Regions from separate parts of the Microbacterium sp. CFBP 13617 genome, predicted to be linked through region 2. Evidence: predicted binding sites of a transcription regulator. Region 2 holds the regulator's gene; the other holds the start of a gene.

Region 1 (3,406 bases), on a different contig from region 2:
CTGGATCGCGAGCTTGACACCCGCGACCTCGGGCGGGCCGAGGAAGGCGAGGTTACCCGTGGCCGGGAGGATGGTGCCGACGTGGAAAGTCCCGTCTGCAGTTGACACGGCGCCGCCGCCGGACGATGCACTGGGGGCAGCGGCGTCGTTGCCGCCACCGGCGCAACCGGCGAGGACGAGCGCGCTGGCACCGATCAGGGCGATGCCGCCGATGACCTTGCCAGTGCGCGTACGTGTGATGACGCTCATAGTGCTCCTTGCTGTGAATGAACGTTGGGCAGCCCACGAGGACCGCCTGGTGTCCTAAACCTAAGCCGCCGCGCGTTTTCTGCGTGTTGCCGTTCGTTAACGATGTGAGTCGTCGCGATCACGGCCGCATAACGGTTTCACACGGCGTCGTCGCGGTGCACTAAGAGATATGTCGGCAGGGACGACAAACGCATGATCTGGCCGGTCAGACGGGCTCCGTCACGTCGACGACGACGCGGCGGTGTCGGCGCGACGCGACGACCGAATCGACGCTCAGCATGATCAACGCCACCCAGACCAGGGCGAAACCGATCCACCGCTCGAGGGTCATGGCCTCGCCGAGCACCCACACCCCGATCGCGAATTGGATGATCGGCGCCACGAACTGCAGCAACCCGATGACCGTGAGGGGCACGCGACGGGCGCCCGAGGCGAACAGCAGCAGCGGCACGGCCGTGACCGCCCCCGCAGCCAACAGCAGCACCGTGTGCAGCGTGCCCGCCGTGCCGAGGGTGAGACCGCCGAACGCCGCGACGACGGCCAGCTGCACACCGGCGACGGGCAGCAGCCACATCGACTCCAGCGTCAGGCCGCTCACCGCATCGACCGAGGGCCCGATCTGCTTCTTGACCAGACCGTAGAAGCCGAACGAGAAGGCCAGCGTCAGCGCGATCCACGGGAAGGTGCCGTAGCCCACCACGATGACGACGACCGCGGCGACGGCGATGCCGATCGCGATCCACGGCAGCACCCGCAGTCGCTCGCGCAGCACCAGCACCCCCAGCAACACCGTCACGATCGGGTTGATGAAGTAGCCGAGGCTCGTCTCGATGACGTGGTTCGTGAGGGCACCGTAGAGGTACGTCTGCCAGTTGACGTAGATGAGCACGCCGGCCACCGCGGTGAGCGCCATGAGCCGCGGTTGCCGCACGATCGCCAGGAACGGGCGCCAGGCGCGCAGCACGGTGAGCAGCACCAGGCAGAAGACGAAGGCGAGAAGGATCCGCCACGCCACGACCTCGAACGGGCCGGTGGGCTTGAGCTGCAGGAAGTAGAGCGGCAGGACGCCCCACAACAGGTAGGCACCGAGGGCGTAGAGGGCGCCGCGGGTACTGCCGCCGGAGACAGGAGGGGCGGCGGGGGTCACCGATTCAGCCTACGCGCGGGCCGACGCCGCGAGCCGCCGTTCCCCACCGCTTTCCTGCCACCTCGCGACGCGGGGCTGACGGAACGACGAAGGCCCCGCATGCCGGAGCATGCGGGGCCTTCGTGCAGGACTGCGCGATCAGCGGACGACGACCGCCAGCACGTCGCGAGCCGAGAGCACCAGGTACTCGTCGGCGCCGAACTTGACCTCGGTGCCGCCGTACTTGCTGTAGAGCACGCGGTCGCCGACGGCGACGTCGAGGGGGACGCGGTTGCCGTTGTCGTCGATACGGCCGGGTCCGACGGCGACGACCTCGCCCTCCTGCGGCTTCTCTTTGGCGGTGTCAGGGATGACGAGACCACTCGCGGTGGTCTGCTCAGCCTCGACCTGCTTGATGACGATGCGGTCCTCGAGCGGCTTGATGGAAACCGACACGGTCTACCTCTTTCTCGTTACAGAAGACTTGTCAGCACTCACACGGGGAGAGTGCTAATTCGAGTCTAGGGAAGCACTGGCACTCACGCAACGCGAGTGCCAACACAATCGCCCGCTTAGGCTGAATCGGTGGATACCCGCGAGCTCACCGCCCTGCTGACGCCCGACGGCCTCCGCCTGCTCGACGAGGTGGGCGGCATCGAGTCCACCGACGACGCGGCCCGAGCCGTCTCTCGACTCCGCGCGGCCGGGCACTCCCCCGATCTCGTGTCGGCCGTCGTCGGTCAGGCACGTCTGCGGGTGCGCGGAGCGGCCAAGTTCGGCCCGTTCGCCGAGCGCATGCTTTTCACCCGCGCCGGCCTCGAGCAGGCGACGCGCCTGTCGATCGCCGCCCGCCACGCCGGACGCTTCCGCGCGGCCGGTCTCGACCGCGTCGCCGACCTCGGCTGCGGCATCGGCGGCGACGCCCTCGGACTGGCGGGGCTCGGCATCCGGGTGCACGCCGTCGACGCCGACGAGGTGACGGCCGCGATCGCCGCGTACAACCTCGCCCCCTTCGGCGAGACCGTGACCGTCGCGCACGGCCGCGCCGAAGACACCGACCTCGATCAGACGGATGCCGTCTGGCTCGACCCGGCACGCCGCACGGCCGGGCACTCCGAGACGCGGCAGGTGTCGTCGAACGAATGGTCGCCCTCGCTCGAGTGGGTCTTCGCTCTGCTCGAGAGCACGCCCGGGGGTGTGAAGCTCGGCCCGGGTTTCGATCGCGAGCGGATTCCCGACGACGTCGAAGCGCAGTGGATCAGCGCCGACGGGTCGACCATCGAACTGGTGCTGTGGTCGGGAGTGCTGGCCCGCGAGAACGTGCGCCGGGCGGCCCTCGTCGTGCGCGGCACCGACGCCTGGGAGCTCACCGCCCCCGCCGACTCCCCCGACGTCGAGCAGCGCGAGCTGGGCGCCTTCGTGCACGAACCCGACGGGGCGATCATCCGCGCCCGGCTGATCGGCGAGGTCGCGCGCGCGCTGCAGGCGGGCATGCTCGCGCCCGGCATCGCCTACCTCACGTCGGACGCCGCGCTCACGAGTCCGTTCGTATCGTCGTTCCGCGTGCGGGAAGAGCTCCCGGCCGACCCGAAGAAGCTCGCCCAGGCCCTGCGTGCGCGCGGCATCGGCACCCTGGAGATCAAGAAGCGCGGCGTCGACGTCGACCCCGCCGTGCTGCGCAAGAAGCTGTCGCTGCGCGGCGACGCGTCGGCGACCCTGCTGCTCACCCGCATCGGCTCGAAGCGGCTCGCGCTGCTGGCCGATCGGGTGTGAGCCCGGTCGTCACACGACAGCGAGCTGCGAGAACCCCCAGATCAACCACCCGGCGCTGAACGCCACCGACGTCAGCGCCAGCGCGAGGGCCCACACCGCGACGCGACGGCTGTCGTGCTCGCGGCGCAGCGACACGATGGCGATGATCGCCGCGAGCGCTCCGAGCGGGAGGAGCCAGCCGGTGAACAGGGCCGCCCCGAGGGCGAGGATCGAGACGCCGAGGGACCACGGCGCCAGGGACCGCGGGGTGGGCGGCGC
Region 2 (3,406 bases):
GAGCGTGACGGTGTCCCCCGGCTGAGCGGATGCCGCCTCGTCGGTGACGAAGTGCAGCGCCACGGTCAGTGCCGGAAGCGGTCGCGGAACTTCGAGAACATGCCCTGCTGGTGCTCGGCCAGGCGCGGCTGGGGGGCCTTCGTGCGCTTGGCGAACTCCTCGATGAGGGCGCGTTCCTTGTGGTCGAGGCGCGTGGGCGTCACGACGTGCACGCCGACCTTCAGGTCCCCGCGCTGGCTTCCGCGCAGCGGCGTGATGCCGCGGCCCTTGATGGTGAGCACGTCGCCCGACTGCACGCCCGGGCGCACCTCGAGCTCGACGGCACCATCGAGGGCGTCGATCGTCGTGGTGGTGCCGAGGATGGCATCCGGCATCGACACCTCGAGGGTGGCGAGCAGGTCGTCGCCCTCGCGGCTGAAAGCCTCGTGCGCGTCGACGGTGATCTCGAGGTACAGGTCGCCGTTGGGGCCGCCGGCGGGGCCGACCTCACCCGAACCGGGAAGCTGCAGGCGCAGGCCCGACTCGACGCCGGCGGGGATGTCGACCGACACGGTGCGGCGGGCGCGTACGCGTCCCTGTCCCTGGCAGGTGCCGCAGGGGTAGGGGATGGTCGTGCCGTGTCCGTGGCACACGTTGCAGGGCTGGCTGGTGACGACGTTGCCGAGAAGGCTGCGCACCGTGCGCTGCACGTGACCGGAGCCGTGGCAGATGTCGCAGGTGACTTCGCTCGTGCCGGGCTGCGTGCAGGCTCCCTGGCAGGTCTCGCACAGGACGGCGGTGTCGACGTCGAGGTCGCGGTGCGTGCCGAAGACGACGTCGCCGAGATCGAGCGTGACGCGCACGAGGGCGTCCTGCCCGCGCTCGCGACGCGAACGCGGACGCGGTCCACGCCCGCCTCCGCCGCCCTGGGCCCCGCCGAAGAACGTCTCGAAGATGTCGCTGAAGCCGCCGAAGCCGGCCGCTCCCCCGCCCCCGCCGAAGGGGTTCTGGTCGCCGCCCATGTCGTAGCGGCGACGCTGCTCGGGGTCGCTGAGCACGTCGTACGCGTGCGTGACCAGCTTGAAGCGTTCGGACGCGTCGTCACCGGGGTTCACGTCGGGGTGCAACTGACGAGCGAGACGGCGGTACGCCTTCTTGATCTCGTCGGCGCTGGCGTCTCGTTCGACGCCGAGGACCTCGTAGTGGTCAGCCACAATCGCCTTCCTGTCCGCGGGTGCGGGGTCGTTCTCGGTGGGGTGCTCGTCAGCGCGCGCTGTCGTCGTCTTCGAGCATCCGGGTCAGATAGTGCGCGACGGCGCGAACCGCCGCGAGGTTGGAGGAGTAGTCCATGCGGGTGGGGCCGAGCAGGCCCACGCGGGCACCGCCCGTCGAGCCGTCGTACCGGCTGGCGAGCACCGAGGCCTCGATGAGTCCGAAGGGTTCGTTCTCGCGGCCGATGCTGGCCGACAAGCCCTTCTCGTCGGCGACCATCTCGGTCATGAGCCGCAGCAGGGTCACCTGCTCCTCGATGGCTTCGAGGAGCGGGTAGATGCTGCCGCGGAAGTCGGACTCGCGCTTGGCGAGGGTCGCCGCCCCAGCCATGACGAGGCGATCCTGACGGAACTCCTCGAGCTCCTCGCCGACGACGCGGAACACGGCGTCGGCGACGGCGTCGAGGGCGATGCCGGGGCGGGGGCCGTCGGCGACGACCGCGGCGACCTGCTGCGCGCAGTCGGCGACGGAGCGCCCGACCAGCACCGCGCCCACACGCGCGCGCAGCTGCACGATGTCGGCCTCGGCCGGCTCGGCCGGGACGAGCGCGATCCGCTGCGAGACGCGGCCGGTGTCGGTGACGAGGATGACGAGCACGCGGGGACCGCCGAGAGCCACGAGCTCCACGTGCGAGAGGTTGGCGCGCGCGAACGACGGGTACTGCACGATCGCGACCTGGCCGGTCAGCTGCGTCAGGGCACGCACCGTGCGGGCGAGCAGGTCGTCGAGATCGCCCGCCTCGTCGAGGAACGAGGTGATCGCGCTGCGCTGCGCTCCCGAGAGCGGGCGCAGTTCGGCGAGGTGATCGACGAACACGCGGTAGCCCTTGTCGGTGGGCACGCGGCCCGACGAGGTGTGGGGTGCGACGATGAGGTCTTCGTCTTCGAGCAGCGCCATGTCGTTGCGGATGGTCGCCGCCGACACACCGAACGCGTGCCGGTCGACGATCGCTTTGCTGCCGACGGGTTCACGCGTGTCGACGTAATCCTGCACGATCGCGCGGAGCACTTGGAGGCCGCGTTCCGACACCATGCGCTGCTCCTCCCCGTCTGGCACTCGACTTGACTGAGTGCCAATTCTACGCCGATCGACGACCTGCCCCGTCGGGGGCTCGCGGATGCCGGATCCTCCGCGCCTGCGTGCGGTCCCGCCGCGGGATGCGACGGCGCGGATCAGACCGTGAGGGCTCGCACCACGGCATCCGCCAGCAGGCGTCCGCGGCGGGTCAGCACGATGCGGCCCCGGATGGCATCCGCCCCCTCGATGAGCCCGTCGGCGATGAGCGACGCCACGGCCTTGCGGCCCTCGCCGTGCAGCTCGCCGACGGCGAGACCCTCGCGAATGCGGCTGCGCAGCAGCACCGACTCGAGTCGTCGGGCCGTCTCGTCGGGGCGCTCGCGCGCGGCGGCCGGTGACTCGTTCGCCGCGAGGCGCTGGGCATAGGCGGCCGGGTGTTTGACGTTCCACCAGCGCAGCCCCGCGACGTGGCTGTGGGCGCCCGGTCCGAACCCCCACCAGTCCGTGCCGCGCCAATAGGCGAGGTTGTGCCGCGAACGGTGGGCGACGCCGCGCGACCAGTTCGACACCTCGTACCAGTCGTACCCGGCATCGGCGAGCAGCTCGTCGGCCAGTTCGTACATGTCGGCCTGCAGGTCGTCGGAGGGCTCCGCGACCGCGCCCGAGCGGATCTGGCGGGCGAGCTTCGTGCCGTCTTCGACGATGAGCGCGTAGGCCGAGATGTGATCGGGAGCGAGGGAGACGGCGGTCTCGAGAGACGACCGCCAGTCGTCGAGCGACTCCCCCGGTGCGCCGTAGATGAGGTCGAGCGACACGTCGAGCCCGGCGCGGCGGGCCGCGGCGACGGCGGTCGCGACGTTCGCGGGGTCGTGGGTGCGGTCGAGGGCGGCGAGCACGTGCGGGCGGGCCGACTGCATGCCGATCGACACGCGCGTGACGCCCGCCGCAGCCAGCGTCTCGACCACGGCGTCGTCGACGGTGTCGGGATTGGCCTCGACGGTGACCTCGGCCCCCTCGGCGATGCCGAATTCCGCGCGCACCGCGTCGAGCATGCGCGCCAGATCGCCGGGAGGCAGGAGCGTCGGCGTACCCCCGCCGAAGAACACCGTGGATGCCGTGCGGCGGCCGCCCGTGGCAT

The links. Region 2 encodes HrcA, which represses chaperone genes, less so after heat shock. Its sites were predicted from a motif close to TTNGCACTCGNNNNNNNCGAGTGCNAA; they were not measured.
Region 1: groES (co-chaperone GroES) is a predicted target of HrcA. The motif match lies at 1,908-1,934, and genes of this name have one in related genera.

Annotation. Positions count from the first base shown of each region.
Region 1 covers NZ_JACYNW010000003.1:712,320-715,725, forward strand. The annotation lists gene IFU40_RS11780 (ABC transporter substrate-binding protein) at 1-249, opposite strand, end outside; gene rarD (EamA family transporter RarD) at 455-1,396, opposite strand; gene groES (co-chaperone GroES) at 1,535-1,831, opposite strand; gene IFU40_RS11795 (THUMP-like domain-containing protein) at 1,961-3,148, shown strand; gene IFU40_RS11800 (hypothetical protein) at 3,158-3,406, opposite strand, start outside.
Region 2 covers NZ_JACYNW010000002.1:391,189-394,594, forward strand. The annotation lists gene IFU40_RS06490 (16S rRNA (uracil(1498)-N(3))-methyltransferase) at 1-63, opposite strand, end outside; gene dnaJ (molecular chaperone DnaJ) at 66-1,193, opposite strand; gene hrcA (heat-inducible transcriptional repressor HrcA) at 1,243-2,283, opposite strand; gene hemW (radical SAM family heme chaperone HemW) at 2,424-3,406, opposite strand, start outside.